Regions from separate parts of the Methylobacterium sp. AC315 genome, predicted to be linked through region 1. Evidence: riboswitches for the same ligand, from Rfam matches in the RefSeq annotation. Region 1 holds a riboswitch; each other region holds the start of a gene.

The links. Region 1 has a riboswitch for cobalamin ahead of AC0IY0_RS13820 (TonB-dependent receptor). Riboswitches for the same ligand answer to the same signal wherever they lie in the genome.
Region 2: it holds a riboswitch for cobalamin, as region 1 does, so the genes downstream of both, AC0IY0_RS00585 (TonB-dependent receptor) here and AC0IY0_RS13820 (TonB-dependent receptor) in region 1, are expected to answer to the same signal.
Region 3: it holds a riboswitch for cobalamin, as region 1 does, so the genes downstream of both, AC0IY0_RS16020 (TonB-dependent siderophore receptor) here and AC0IY0_RS13820 (TonB-dependent receptor) in region 1, are expected to answer to the same signal.

What each region holds. Positions count from the first base shown of each region.
Region 1 is NZ_CEEDEA010000007.1:1,594-6,732, forward strand. Features, by position in the region: gene AC0IY0_RS13785 (Ros/MucR family transcriptional regulator) at 1-51, shown strand, start outside; gene AC0IY0_RS13790 (helix-turn-helix domain-containing protein) at 506-922, shown strand; gene AC0IY0_RS13795 (PAS domain-containing protein) at 1,244-1,798, shown strand; gene AC0IY0_RS13800 (hypothetical protein) at 1,832-2,083, opposite strand; gene AC0IY0_RS13805 (PAS domain-containing protein) at 2,274-2,852, shown strand; gene AC0IY0_RS13810 (hypothetical protein) at 2,821-3,183, opposite strand; gene AC0IY0_RS13815 (hypothetical protein) at 3,182-3,427, shown strand; cobalamin riboswitch at 3,444-3,652, shown strand; gene AC0IY0_RS13820 (TonB-dependent receptor) at 3,798-5,139, shown strand, end outside.
Region 2 is NZ_CEEDEA010000001.1:119,763-124,901, forward strand. Features, by position in the region: gene AC0IY0_RS00575 (HigA family addiction module antitoxin) at 226-720, opposite strand; gene AC0IY0_RS00580 (HigA family addiction module antitoxin) at 1,264-1,623, opposite strand; cobalamin riboswitch at 2,023-2,218, shown strand; gene AC0IY0_RS00585 (TonB-dependent receptor) at 2,511-4,694, shown strand; gene AC0IY0_RS00590 (PepSY domain-containing protein) at 4,691-5,139, shown strand, end outside.
Region 3 is NZ_CEEDEA010000008.1:195,201-200,339, reverse strand. Features, by position in the region: gene AC0IY0_RS16030 (amidase) at 1-279, shown strand, start outside; gene AC0IY0_RS16025 (acetyltransferase domain-containing protein) at 326-1,540, opposite strand; gene AC0IY0_RS16020 (TonB-dependent siderophore receptor) at 1,540-3,774, opposite strand; cobalamin riboswitch at 3,882-4,090, opposite strand; gene AC0IY0_RS16015 (hypothetical protein) at 4,970-5,139, shown strand, end outside.

The sequences.
Region 1 (5,139 bases):
CAGCCGGGTGTCATGGCCGGGCATGGTCGGAAGGCTCGCAAATCAGCCTGATCTGAACGGCTCGGCCCCGTCGCCCGATCTGATCACCGGCTGGCGGGAGAGCATCATAGCGAACCATCTGAGCCGGAACGAGCAAAGCCCGCCCTGGTCTCCCAGGAACGGGCTTGATGCGACTGCGTCGGCGAGGCCGCACCGTGTCATCAGGGGAGGCGGTGCTGCTCTGTCCGCGCTCGGCGCTTCCGCCGGTCGCTCAGAGCAACCTGCCGGATCGTGGTTAATGGATCGTTGTCGATGCGAGAGGGCGCGCTCGGCTGATGTCAGGACGGCGCCACATACTCATCAAGGCGGACTGCGTAGGTGCGGTTTTGACCGGATGCGGCCAAGCTGAGCGATTGACGCGCGCCTGGATTGCATTTCTGTGCGCAACTCAATCGTGCGTTATGTGGTTGAAGGGCGATCGTCGCTTCGGCCAACCCTGGCCGCATCACCTGAAAGCCGCTTTCCAATGACCGCCATCGTCAGTTCAACCAATGCGCCCAAACTGGCGACGGACGCTGATCGCACGATTGGCAGTCGTATCGCGGCGCTCCGTGCCGCACAGGGCTTGAGCCAGACGGTGTTGGGGCAGGCGATCGGCGTCAGCTTCCAGCAGGTGCAGAAGTACGAGAAGGGCCGCAATCGCGTCGGCGCCGGACGACTCCAGGCGATAGCCGATGTCCTGAAGGTGCCGGTCGAGACTTTCTTCGCCGGTCAGCCGGGATCGGCTGAGGCCGAGGTTGGAGCCCAGACATTCTTTAACGATCCGAAAGTCATGGACCTCGTCATGGCCTTCACAAGCATCTCCGACGAAAAGACGCGCGACAGCGTCCTGTCGATCGTGAAGGCGGCAGCCAGCCTGCGACAGGCGCCTGCCAAGAACTGACCGCGTCCGCCCTCGGTATTGGCGGTGATGACCCGCTCCGTGATCACGCTGTCGGGGACGGTCAGGCCGGTCGAGATCGAGGCGTTCGATCTGGCTCAGGCAGCCGCAGTCAGAGAGGCATGTCTGAAACCGGCGTTCCGGTCTCGGCCTCCCGTGACCCTCAGCTTGGGAGCAAATTTGTAGGACGATCACGTCAGATCCGGTTAGGCTGTACCAGATTGTGATGCCACACCATTCGCCACTCCGGAGGAATGGGCGCATCAACCAGATCTTGCACACGTCGCCCGGCGCTCCTGCGAGACCTGCTGAGGAGCCCAGCGGATGATCTTCGTGGCGAGCGCGACCGGAGGAGTGACCTACGTCAGCCCGGAATGGTGCGCCTTCACTGGACAGGCTGCCCCAGATGCCGCCGAACACGGCTGGTTCGAGTGTGTACACCCCGATGATCGCGAACCGGCGGTCACCTTTCTGCGCAGTGCCAGGGATCAGCAGAGCGAGTACAGCCTACGCCTGCGCTTGCGCCGAGCGGACCAGAGCTACGCCTGGGTGATGATCGGTGCTGTGCCCTCCTACGGGCCACCGGACCACACGTTCCTTGGCTATCTCGGCTCGCTGACAGAGATCACCGTCAGCGGCTCAGAACCGTTGACTGCCTACGGCACGCTCGCGCGCTTCGTACCACCGCCCATGAGCCCAACGACGCCACCGGGCTCGACGCTCGAACTCGTGGCCGATCATCTGCTGATGGCGCACTCGATCGTGGAACAGGATCATGCTCCAGAACTGTTGCCGGTTCTTCGGCAGGCGCTGACAGTGGCAGGCATACTACTGGCGCGGAACATGGGCTCATCGGAGCCGGGTGATCGGCTTCATTAAGTGACACGAGAAGGCGAACCGGGAGACGTCAGACTATTTCGGTCCGGTCTCGACCAGTCCCTGGACCGCTGTGATGAAGCGTCGGGCAGCGTCGTGATCAACTTCCCGCAAATACGCTCGTACGGCCGCAAGCACTTGCGCCTCGTGCTCGCGCTGGAGATGCCCGACCGCGTCGGCGTCGAAGCCGTAAAACGCCGTTACCGGGACGCCAAGCGCATCGCTGATCCGAGCCAGCGATCCTCGACTCTCACGTTCATCGTCGGGGTTCTTGAAATCGTCACGCATGGCATCTCGCTCGGCGTCTCGCCTCACGGATGCGGCGACGGATTTCTAGGGCAGGTATGCATAACACACCAAGCAGGCGCTGGGTTGCAGAACAAAGGGGAATGCAACCTAAGAGGTTGTTGACGCTTGTTTATGTTCGTTCGCTCGTGCCAAGGCGGCCACAACTCAACATCAAGTTTTGCGAGGCGCTATGCGCATCAACGCCATCGATGGGTTCAGCGAGGATATGGAGCGCCTCAGGGGCGCGCTGGAAGCCTCGTGTGTCGTCGGGACCTGGGATTGGGATCACACCCGTGGGGTCGTCAGCTACGACGCTGGTGCGGCCCGCCTTCTGACCGGTGATCCGGATCTGGCCGAGCGCGAGATCACGGGGATGTCCGGTGCTGCTGCCGTACATCCCGATGACCGCGAATGGCTGGCCGAGCACATGAGGAAGGCCGCTCGGGCTGGCGGCCTCGTGGTGTCCGAGTACCGGGTTGTTGCTCCTGACGGAGCAGTGAGTTGGCTGCTCAGCCGCGGCCGGACCTATCAGGATCATTTCGGCCGCCCGCTGCGATCCTGCGGGATCCTGATCGACATTACTGAGATGCGCGATGGCGGCGAACGGTACGTCATGGGAAGGTCATCGCAGGCCGATGATCCGCTCGACCGGGCCGCCGACCTCGCCATTGCGTTAAAGCAGATCCTCGGCGACGACGCTCCGGCGGAGGTGCGGGCCGCGACTGATGTACTCTTGTTCAGCCTCGGTCGAGCCATCGCTCAATCTTAAGGCCGTTGAGAACTCGCACCGCGAAAGTTTGGCCGATCAGCGCGGTCTTGCCCACCGCCCTCCTGCACCTTCCCGAGATGTTCTTCGTCGTGCCGCGCCGCTCACCACCATTCGTCGAAGAACATGTCGTCATGGTGCCGACGACGATCCGGCTCCCATCATCGACCAATATCTGACTGGCGGTCCCGCGGAAGCGTCGTCTTAGCCCATCCAGATGCGCCTTTCGGTGAAGTTCTTCGAGACGGATAATATTTCCGGAGGGCGGATCGCGGGTGGGTTGAAGATCAACGCGATGTTCTTCGAGATGTCGGAGACGGTGGTCGAATGCCATGCGCCGCCTGCTTGCCCTGAAGGGTGCGGTGCCGGACTACGACGGCCTGATTTTCCGCGCCGTGTTGGACTCGTTGTACTCCGAGATGCCGGAGCGGCTTAAGCGTGACCGATGGGGGCGAAGTTCGATTTTAAATCTTGGGCAGCGGTACTGGTCACCCATCGTCAAAGGCGGAAAGGCGTCTGCATTTGAAAATATGTCGCTGCTTGGCAACACCCAGCGCGCGTCTTGCAACGTCGATTGACCACCCTTTAATCCGGCGTCATTTACTAATCGACGGTTCCCTCGGGGATCAAAAGGGAACGCGGTGAGGATCAGTCCGTGAGGACCACTCCGATGCCGCGGCTGCCCCCGCAACTGTAAGCGGCGAGCCCAGCACCACCGCGTCACTGGATGAGCCTCATCCGGGAAGACGGTGCAAGGGCGGCGACCCGTGAGCCAGGAGACCTGCCGTCAGTCGTGGTCACACGCGAAACACATCGGGCGGGGTGTCCTGGTGGGTATCGAGACGGCCGTCCTGAAGCGGTCTTCTCGGACTTGTTCGCGGTGACGTGCCACTGCCGTCGCCCGAGGCTCCTGTGTCCCTTCGTTCAACGAACCGAACGCTCTCGACCTTGTCGGGGCTTGGCCTCGCCGCTTTGGCATCAGCGGCCGTAGCTCAAGGCAGATCCGCATCGAAAGCAGCCACCACTGAAGCGACGCTGGACGAGATCTCCGTCACCGCAGAGACTGCTGTTGCTGCGTCTCCACAGGCCGGTCCTTCGGCGAGCGCGGGCTACGTCGGTGGCACGACGGGTATCGGCGGGATCAGCAGACCGGTGGACTCCGCCAGTTCCGGCGTCATCAGCGGAGCGCAGCTTAACAGCCGCCCAGTAACGCGCCCCGGCGAGGTGCTGGAGTCGGTGCCCGGTCTGATCGTCACTCAGCATAGTGGGGAGGGGAAGGCCAACCAGTTCTTCCTGCGTGGGTTCAACCTGGACCACGGCACCGACATCGCCCTGTTCCTGGACGGCATGCCGCTCAACATGCGCACCCATGCCCACGGCCAGGGTTACGCCGACATCAACTTCCTGATCCCCGAACTTGTCGGCGCGGTCGAGTTCCACAAGGGGCCGTACTTCGTGCGCGACGGCGACTTCGCCTCGGCGGGCTCGGTCCGGATCGACTACCTCGACACGACAGCCAAGAACGTCGCGCTGACCTCGATCGGCAGTTTTGGCTATAAGCGTGCGCTGTCGATCACCACCGTGCCGCTGGGCGAGGGCAACCTCCTCTTTGCAGGCGAGGCGCAGGTCTACGACGGGCCGTGGGTTGTCCCCGACGCTTTGCGCAAGATCAACGGTGTCGCCCGTTACAGCCAGGGCACGGCGCTCGACGGCTTCTCCGTCACCGGCATGGCTTACGCGGCCCGCTGGACCGCCACCAACCAGATCCCCGAGCGCGCCGTCACGGAAGGGCTGATTAGCCGCTACGGCACGATCAACCCTACGGACGGCGGCGACACCTCGCGCTTCTCGCTCTCGGGCAAATTCAGCGCGACGGACGACACCGGCATCACGCGGGCCTCAGGCTACGTGATCCGGTCCCAGTTGAACCTGTTCAACGACTTCACCTACTTCCTCAACGACCCCGTCAATGGCGACCAGTTTCACCAGCTTGATCAGCGCATCATCGGCGGCGGCGAGGCCCTTCACATCTTCCAGGGCGACTGGTTCGGGCGGCCGATGGAGAACGAGATCGGCGTCCAAACCCGCACTGACTCGATCCGGGTCGGCCTCTTCAACACCACGAACCGGCAGTACCGCTCTGGCGTGCTCGACGATCGGGTGCTGGAAACAAGCGGAGCCTTCTACTTCGACAACCGACTGCGCTGGACCGACTGGCTACGCACCTCAATCGGCTTCCGCGCAGACGGTTACTACGCCAGCGTCGTCTCCGACACGCCCGCCAACTCGG
Region 2 (5,139 bases), on a different contig from region 1:
CGGCTGCTCGGACTATTCTGTCGAACAAGTGGAGGCTTTGCAGGGCGAGCATACAGTCCCGCCCTCGGCTGCGACAGCTTCGGTCTCCATGATCCCTAGATCTGCTCCCGAACACGTTGCGATCGGGAGCAGTTCTAAAGCCTTGATTTAACGCGCTCGCGTATGCCGAACCCGCCTCCGACTTCGGCGGCGATCGCTCGAGCCGAGATCCGATAGGTGCGAACGTTACGCGAAGGCGTGCTTCCGTTCGGACGTATGAGCCCGTGTCTGCGCAACCTGGAGCCGTGTCGCGGCGACCTGGGACCAGGCCTTGGACATTGACTCGTTTCGAACATTCCGCTCGCGCCTGCGCACGGCGGCGATGTCGAACTGCTTCTGCATCTCCATCATCATTTCCATGCTGTACCCGAACGCCTGCTCGATCTGGAAAGCCAGGTCGGCAGTCAAAGGGGTCTTCTCGGTGAGAAAGTCGGTGAGCGCGTGACGCGTGACGCCCAGAAGACCGGCAGCCTCCATGATGGTCAGGTTGCGCGGCTCGAAGACCTTGCGGCGAACAAACAGACCGGGATGACACGGATTTGCCGGTTGATGGACAGCGTTCACCTGGGACTCCTTCGTCGATTGACACAATCGTTTTCGGATGAGCGTTTTGATCGACTGATCGGAACTGCGGCAGACCTCACGGGCACATGGGCGCAAGCAGCGCTCCATCAGCAACATCAGAATCGCCGACTACCTCAGCCACCCACAGTCTTACTTTATTTTGCCGGTTATATATTTTATTGTCTTGCAGATCCGATCAAATCGTCGATATCAATCGGATTGCAGCATGTCAATCTCATCCAGATTTACAAATTTATTTCGAATAAATCAATAATTCGACTGTATTAATCTGCAAAACTTCAAAAATATGCATGATAATTTTGATCGCGATACAGCCTGAGCAAATGTCTCCGATGAAACACGATCAGGGTCGCGTGCGCGGTACCGTCCGATATGGAGAATGCCGATCGCCTTGGCCCGTGACGACGAACGATACCAAGGCATGGGGACTGGTCCCCCTGCGATCGTCACCCAGTCTCGCGCGGAAACGTGCCGAGGTGTTTTCCGGAGCCGTCCATCATGCGTCGCAAAGCGGTGCGTCCCGGCCAAGAAGCGACGACAAGGCGTGGAGGCCCGACCAATGCGCGTTCACCCCGCGTCGCGCAGGGGAGATCCGGTAACGGCCCGGCATCCCGGACAACCGGTCGCCACGAATTGAGCTCACCCAAACGCGTGAACGCGCTTGACGATTACCTGAGGCCTTTCGGTCGGGGTCTGGACGCCGGTCCGGCCCGCGAGTTCCCTCTCGACCTTCTGTTCGAGTTTCCGCGCGCGCGAGATATCGTAGTGGGTCTGCATCTCCATCAGCATCTCCATGCGGGCCCCGAACACCTTCTCGACCCGCAGAGCCAGTTCGGCCGTAAGAGCGATCTTCTCGTTCAAGAAGTCGGACAGCGTTTGGCGCGTCACGTTGAGCAGGCTGGCCGCAGCCATGACGGTTAGGTTACGCGGCTCAAGGATATTGCGGCTAACAAACCCGCCAGGATGACAGGGATTCTCTAATACATAAGGTGAATTCATAATGATTCTCCTACCAGGTTTTGCAAATTTGGCGAATAAGCGACAGAGCGGAAACCACTATTTTAGCCGATGCGCCGTCTTAAAACACCTCTGATTTCGGCTCGCAAATCTTACGCGACAGCTCAAAAAAAGTTCCTGAGTTGTCTAAAAGTAAAATAAGTAGATTTTAATTTGCTTATTTTCAAAATAACAACGCTGATATCTGGAAAAATAAGTTCAAATTCGTTAAGCAGCAAGTCATTTTAAAAAATACTATTACAGTGGAAATACAAAATTTTGCGCCATGCAGTCGGAGGCCCGTGATCCGTTAAGCATCGCGCGAGGCGATCGTGCGCCTGATCGCAGGCCGCCCACGCAGGGGGCCGGATATCCACACGCTTGACGTTCCACCGGCATACAGCCACGCTAGTCGGCGACGGTTCCCCTCGGGGATCAAAAGGGAACGCGGTGAGGGGCCTGCCCTGAAACCGCGGCTGTCCCCGCAACTGTGAGCGGCGAGTCCTTCACCACCACGTCACTGGGTCTCAAGCCCGGGAAGACGGTGCGAGGGCGGCGACCCGCGAGCCAGGAGACCTGCCGTCAGCCGTGGTCACACGCGAAACGCGTCAGGCGGGGTGTCCTGGCGGGTGTCGAGACGGCCGTGCGCGAGCGCGGTCGGCGAGGCCTCGTTCGCGGTGACGTGCCACAGCAAGCGCGCCCGCGTCCCGGTTCCCGATGCTTTCCCTTGTCGTGCCGATCCCGGCCGCGTTTGCACGCGGCCTGATCCTTCACCCGGGCCGCCGCGCGTGGACCGGACCGGATCAGACACGCATCCGCAATTGTAATGTTATTACATTGCTATTAGGGCATCTGAACCGGCGGCCGCCGCGCTCGGACCTATCCTCACCATGTCGCGATCCAAACTTCCTCGTCGCAGCCGGCGTAGACCGCTCTGCGGTGCCATGCTCACGCTCCTGGCAAGCCCGGCCGCAGCCCAGGAAACCGTGACCCTCGATCAGCTCTCCGTCGAGGGGGAGGGCGGCGTCAGCCTGACCCGCGCTGCGCCGACCGGGCTGAACCTGCGCACGCCCGACCGGACCGCGAGCCGGCTCGGGCTGACGCCGCTGGAGACGCCGGCGAGCGTCGATATCGTGTCGGGCGAGACCGCACGGCTGCGCGGCCAGGACACGATCGCCGAAGCTGTGACCCAGGACGCCACCGGCATCACCACGATCGCGGCGCCGGGCAACGGCAACGGCGCCTTCACGTCGCGCGGTTTCGCGGGCCCGAACTCGATCCAGCAGCTCTACGACGGCACACGCTTCTATGTCGGGGCCAACACGGTCACGTTCCCGTTCGACACCTGGAACGTCGAGCGTATCGAGGTGCTGCGCGGCCCGTCCTCGGTGCTCTACGGCGACGGCGCCATCGGCGGCGTGATCAACGTGGTGCCGAAGAAGCCGGTCTTCGTGCCGATCAACACCGCGCGCGCGGTGATCGGCACCGACGGCGTCGCGCGGCTGGCGCTGGATTCGGGCGGGGCGCTCGGGCGCGAGGAATTCGGCGACACCTTCGCGTACCGCCTCAACGTCAGCGGCAACCGCGCGGATGGCTGGATCCGGCCGGAGGGCGATTTCCGCAACCTCGCCGTCTCGGCCGCCCTGCTGTTCCAGCCGAGCCCGGACCTCGCCGTCACGGTGAGCCACGACCTCGGCTACCAGGAGCCGGCGCGCTACTGGGGCACGCCCCTGGTCGAGGGTAGGATCCCGGACCTGATCCGGTTCAACAACTACAACGTCCGCGACGCGAAGATTACCTGGTCGGATAACTGGACCCAGTTCAAGACCGAGTGGACGCCCTCGGACGACATCATCGTGCGCAATACGGCCTATCGGCTCACCAGCCGGCGGCATTGGCTCGATACCGAGCAATACACCTACAACCGCGGCACCGGGCTGGTCGACCGGGGCAGCTACACCGAGATCTACCACAGCCAGGAACAGGTCGGGAATCGCCTGGACGCGAGCGTCAAGGGCAACCTGTTCGGCCTGCCGAACGCGTTCGCGGTCGGGTTCGACGTGAACCACATCGACTTCCGCCACACGAACAATTTCACCTTCGACCAGACCACCAGCGTGCCGCTGATAGGCTACGATCCAGGATACTTCCCGCAGAACGGGCGGGCGCAGCCGGCCTACGCGACACAGACCAGCCAGGCCTCGGTCTTCGCCGAGGACCGGGTGATCCTGTCGGACAAGCTCTCGTTCCTCACCGGCGTGCGCCTGGACGTGCCGACGCTCCGTCGCGAGGATTTGCAGAGCGGATCACAGTTCGAGAAAACCTATCAGGCGCTCGGCTACCGGTTCGGGCTGGTCTACAACCCGACGCCGGACAACGCGCTCTACGCCCAGTACAGCTTCGCGACCGACCCGGTGAACAGCCTCATCACCCTGACGCAGTCGCTCTCAGGGTTCCAGCTCGCCACCGGCACGCAGGTCGAAATCGGCGCCAAGGGCCTCGCATTCGACGGCGCACTGGAATGGACGGTTGCCGGATACCGGATCGTCAAGGACAACCTGATCTCGACCGTGCCGGGTCAGCCGACCGTGTCGACCCAGGTCGGCCAGCAATCCTCGCAGGGCTTCGAGCTGGCGCTGGGCTGGCACCTCGCCCCGGGCTGGCGGCTGGACGGCAACCTCGCGCTCCTGCACGCGCAATACGATACGTTCAATCAGAGCGTGAACGGCGCGACCGTCTCGTATGCCGGCAACCAGCCGATCGACGTGCCCGAGCGGGTCGCCAACCTGTGGCTGACCTGGGACTTTGCCCGCGCCTGGACGGCACGCGTGGGGCTCCAGAACGTCGGCCAGGTCTACAGCGACTTCTCCAACACGGCCCGGCGCCCGGCCTACAACCTCGTCAACCTCGTGCTCGACCATCAGGTGACGGCGGATTCGCGCCTGAGCCTGCGGGTCTACAACCTGTTCGACAAGGTTTACGCAATCAGCGGCAATGCCGTGAACGGGGTCGGCACCAACTGGCTGCTCGGCCGGCCGCGCTCGATGGAAGTCGCCTACACGGTGACTTGGTGAGGCAGCGGGTCGGCAAAGCCGCGCGTCGCTGGCTGCTGCTGTTCCACCGCTGGGCCGGGATCGCCACGGCCCTGATCTTCGCCCTGTGGATCGGCTCCGGACTGGTGATGCTCTACGTGCCGTTCCCGGCACTCACAGCGGCCGAGCGCCTCGCGCGCCTCGCCCCGATCGTCTGGGAGACCGTCGCGGTCCCGCCGGACGCGGCGCTCGCCGCCGGCGACCTTGCGGGCGTGCCGGCGGCGTTCGCGCTGGAGATGCGCGGTGCCGAGCCGGTCTACCGGATCACAGGCCGCGACGGGGGGCGGGCGACCGTATCGGGCCGTACCGGCGCGCGGCTCGGCCCGGTTGGTGCGGAGGCGGCCTTGCGGCTCGCCGCCGGGGATCGGCCGGATGCCCGCGTCGATCCGGTCGAGCGGGACCAGTGGACTGTGACCGCTCGCTACGA
Region 3 (5,139 bases), on a different contig from region 1:
TCGCCGCTGACCGCGTGGCGGACCGACGAGGCGACCGTGGCGCTCGCGGGTCGGCAGGAGAGCGTGCTGGCGGCGTCCTGGCGCCTCACCTACCCGTTCAATCTGACGGGGCTGCCCGCCATCGCGCTGCCCTGCGGCTTCGACCGGCGCGGCCTGCCGATCGGCCTGCAAATCGCCGCCCGGCCCTTCGCCGAGGGGATGCTTCTCCGGTTCGCGCACCGATACGAGCAAGCGCACGGTTGGTGGCATCGTGTCCCGCACGTCGGGGGGGAGCCGTGACCGCAAGGCGGCGACGCTGCGGCGGGCCCGCGTTCCTTGTGCCTCGTCACAGGTAACGCAGGCCGGGCCAGGACGCGCGGCGCTTGAGCCCGATCATCCCGTGACAGGCCGCGTAGAGGGGCAGCGAGAGCGCGGCGGCCATCAGCCAGATCAGCGCGGGGGAGCCGACCTCGATCCGCCCCGAGGACGCGACGAGACCGAGCGCGGCCGCGGCGGTCTGCAGGGCGCGCAACAGCAGCAGGTGCAGCAGATAGAAGAACAGCGGCGCACCGCCGAAGACCTGCAGCCAACCCGACATCGCCGCCGGGAGGCCCTCGAACAGCGCCAGCAGAACGAGCCCGAGGCCGAGCGTGGCCAGGAGGAAGTCGGCGGAGGGCGGATACTTGGTCAGGTTGAGGAAGGCCAGAACGGTGTCGACCATCGTCGCGCGGGACTGCCAGGGTACGGGATCCCCGTAACCGTTCAGGCCGCGCAGGACGACGAAGGCCGCGAGCGCGACCCCGCCGAGAACAACCAGCCGGCGCTGCCGGTCCTTCGCCGGCACGGCGCCGCAAAACCACGGTCCCAGCGCGTAGCCGGCCGCGATGACCCCGATCCAGGGCAGGACCGGGTACGAGGTCCGGGCCGCGCCCCATGGCAGGGGGATCAGCCCGCGCTGGTGCAGGATCGACCACAGGGCGTAGCCCGCCTGGTCCGACGCGACGGCGATCCCGTCGAGGGCGTTGTGCCCGAGCATGATCGCCAGCGCGACGCCCAGCAGCGCCACCGGCGGGAGCCAGAGCAGGCCCGCGAGGGCGATCATGCCGATGCCGATCGCCCAGATCACCTGCAGGTACAGGATGGGCGGCGGCAGGCTGGCGGTCCAGGCGAAGCTGACGAGGGTCACTTCCAGCACGATCAGGAGCAGGCCGCGCTTCAGCAGGAAGGCGGCGGTCGCCGACCGCCCGCCATGCGTCCGGCCGTACAGGCTCGCCGACAGGCCGGTGAGCAGGATGAAGACCGGGGCACAGAGATGCGAGGCGATCCGCGTCCAGGCGAGGCCGGCCGGGGTCACGCCGAGATCCATCGGGTCGCGAACCTGGGCGTGCAGGTAGACGAACTCGCGCACGTGATCGACCACCATCAGCAGCATCACGAGGCCGCGCAGGGCGTCGATCGAGCCGATGCGGTGCGATCGACGCGGGGATGGGGCGCGGCAGCCGGCATCCCCCGGGCGCAGGGGATCCGGCGGCGCGGCGGGCTCCTCGGCCCTGCGGGCCATCAGAACCGAACCGTGAACGAGCCGGTGAAGCGCCGCGGCGAGCCCGGATACACGCGGAACACGTTGAGCGAGCTCTCGTAGTACTGCGTGTCGAAGATGTTCTCGACGTTGAGGGCCAAGCGGACGTTGTCGAAGCGGTAATAGGCCAGGGCGTCCACCGCGATATAGGCCGGCAGGACGAAGCCCGAGCCCGCGGCATCCCCTGCCCGCTCGCCGACGCCGCGCACGCCGCCGCCGACGCCGAGGCCCTTCCAGTCGCCGCCCTGCGGTTCGTAGACCGCGAGCAGGCTGCCCGAGTGGCGCGGCACGTTGATCAGCGGCGCGCCCACCGGCAGCACGTTGTCCTTCGTCACCACCGCGTCGGCGAAGACGTATCCGGCCAGCACCTTCAGTTCGGGGGTCAACTGACCTTGCGCGGTCACCTCGAACCCCTGGCTGCGCACGGCGCCCGCCGCGATCGAGAAGCCGCTGTTGTTGGGATCGGGGGTGAGCACGTTCTCGCGCTCGACCCGGAAGGCGGCCGCCGTCAGCAGGAGGTTGCCGTCGAACAGCTCGGACTTCACGCCGACTTCGTAACCGAGGCCGGTCTCGGGTGCGAGCGGCGTGCCGCGCGTCACCGCCGCGGCGTCGGGGCCGATATTCGGGCGGAAGCTCGTGCCGACATTGGTGTAGAGCGCGAATTCCGGGATCGGGCGGTAGACGAGGCCGGCCCGCGGCGAGGCCGCCACGCGCGATTGATCGACCTGGCTGCGCGGGGCCCGCTCCCGGAAGGACTGCTCGAAGATGTCCACCCGCATCCCCACGAGCGCCCGCCATTCCGGGGTAAGGACGATCTCGTCCTGCGCGTACAGGCCGGTGTTGGTGACCCGCTCCAGGTTGTTGCGCGGGATGGTGATCGGCGGCAGCGCCTGCCCGTAGACGGGCGCGTAGATGTCGAGCGCGAAGGGGCTCGTGCGGAAATTCGAGCGGAAGTACTGCGTCCGGCTGTCGGTGCTCTCGCGGTCCAGCCCAAGCAGCACCGTGTGGCCGATCCCGGCCGTGTCGAAGCGCCCGAGCAGTTCGGCCTGCCCGATCGCCACGTCCCAGCGGTAGTCGCGCACGTTGCGGTCGCGCGCCACGGTGCGGTTGTCGGCGGCGAGCGAACGGACCTCGGCCGACTCGCCCGCCAAGTCGCCCGTGTTGAGGTAGGTCGCGAGCCGCATCTGCCAGGCGTCGTCGAAGCGATGATCGACGCGCACCTGCAGGGTGTTGTTGGTCTGATAGGTGCTCTGGCCCGGCTCCCCCAGGAAGCGTGAGATCGGCAGGAAGCCGAGCTGCTTGTTGATCGCGATCACCCCGCGGTCGAACACGATGCGGTTCTTGACGAACTCGGTCTCGACCGTGACGCGGGTATCCGGCGTCACCTGCCAGCTGATCACCGGCGCCACGAGCAGCCGGTCGCTGTTGACGAAGTCCCGGAAGCTGCCGGCGCCCTGGGCCGCGAGGTTGAACCGGTACAGGACCGTGCCATCCTCGTTGAGCGCGCCGCCGGCATCGACCGTCCCGCGCGTCAGCCCGAACGAATCGATCTGGGTGCCCATCTCGACGAAGCGCTGGGCGGTGGGCTGCTTGGTGATGAGGTTCACCAGCCCGCCCGGATCGCTGCGCCCGACCAGTCCGGCGCCGGGGCCCTTCAGCACCTCGATCCGCTCGATGTTCTGGGCATCGGGCGGCGGGGGCGTGCCGCGATTGAGCGGGAAACCGTTCTTGTAGATCTCCGAGGTCGTCACCCCGCGGATGGCGTAGCTGAACAGGCTCAGGCCGCCGAAATTGTTCTGCTGCGCGACGCCGGGGAGGTAGTTGAACACGCGATCGACGCGGGTGGCGGCGAGGTCGCTGATCACCTCCCGGGGGGCGACGGTGACCACCTGCGGCACGTCGATCTGCCGGGTCGGGGTCCGGGTCGCGCTGACGGCCCGGGTCGCACCGTAGCCCGGCGTCGGCCCGATCAGGCCGATGCTGTCCGACGCGGCCGTCGTACCGGGGGCTGGGCTGCCGCCGACATGCTCGACCGAGACCTCCTCCAGGGCGATGCTCTCCTGCGCCCGCGTCTCGCCGGCCGGCGAGCCCGCCGTCAGGATCGCCGCGAGGGCGACACGCGGGCTCTGGCGGCGGAAGGGAGACCGGGAACGGCTCCGCGGGCCCCGGGCTTTCGCGGAGGGATGGGTCGTGGTCGGCTTCGGGCGGACTGGCACCGGCACACTCATGGTTGTCGAGCCGGAGGCTTCAGCGTGAGCGCGTGCGGGCGACGGGCCCACGGGGCCGCGCCGTCCCTGCGTTCCGCCGGGGCACCCCGCCCGAGGGTCGTCGTCACGCCGAGGCAGGTCTCCTGGCTCGCGGGTCACGATCCCGGCCTGGTCTTCCCGATGCGACGCATCAGTGACCACGGGCGGCAGGGACTCACCGCTTACAGTTGCGGGGGCAGCTTCGGCCTTGCCCGTACGAGCGCACCGAATTCCCATCTTCGCCCGCGGACCGAAGCCCGCGGGAACCTTGGCCGCCCGATACTCGCCACCGCGCCCCCGGGGGTCAATGCCTCAACGACAGAATGCAATAACGTTACACACGCTGTGGTTTAAGGGACACATCGGCCTCCCGGTTCGCCAGCTCACGGTTTCGGCTCTGGCGGATGAGCGCGCCCGGGCAGCAGCGGGGCGCCGCCTTCCGGGGCCGGATCCGGGATCTCTTCCACGTGGCTGCGGAAGCCAGCGCCGGACGTCGGCCTGTCGGCGCGCGGTGGCGGCGAGACGGCCAGCAGGCAGCCCGGCCGAGACCGCGATGGTCTGCCAGGGACCGGACGGCGCGGCCATCCGGGCGTGTTCACCGTGCGGAGCCACCCGCAGGCGGAGCGCCAGGCCCGGGTTGGCCGCAGCCTCGTCCAGGAACCCGGACCTGTCCGGATCGAGTGGGTGTTGGCCCCAGACCGGGATGGACGCGCCGCCTCCACGCTCTTCCGATCCCGCTCGGCCGGAAACCGTAACGCAGCGATTCGACACGGCGTTCGATCCGTCCGGATACGGTCTTGCGTCCACCTGGGGCGGCCCCCGATCTGTTTCGAGACGCGGCCCGGATTGCACCCGCGGTGCCAGGGAGCGACGCGCCTCGGCGCGAGGCCGGGCGAACTCCGGGCCGCCGCCGGGCTCATCCGTATCGGGCGCGCGGCGTGGGCCGGGCGCGTCGAGACCCGCATCAGATCGGCGGGCTGCGAGCCCCCCGCGCGGGCTTCGCGGTGCGTGCCGGCCTCCGGTGGGCCCTCGGGGCGCGGCACCTGCGGCTTGGCTTCGACACCGGGTCGCGGCGTCGCGAACCTGAACGGCCGCAGGGGGTTTGCTTTCCGAAGAGCGCGGTCGGCACCGACGCGGTACGCCGCGCGGCGTGGAGAACATGATGATGGACAGCACCCTGGCTTCGGTAACGGTCCCTTCCCTGAAGGCCGCTCGATCGGCGCGAGACCGCCTGGCCCGTGCCGGGTTTGCCCGCAACAGCATCGACATCGAGCGGCATGGCGACGGGTTTGAGGTCTCGATCAACACGCGCGAAGAGAACAAGGCACGGGCCGA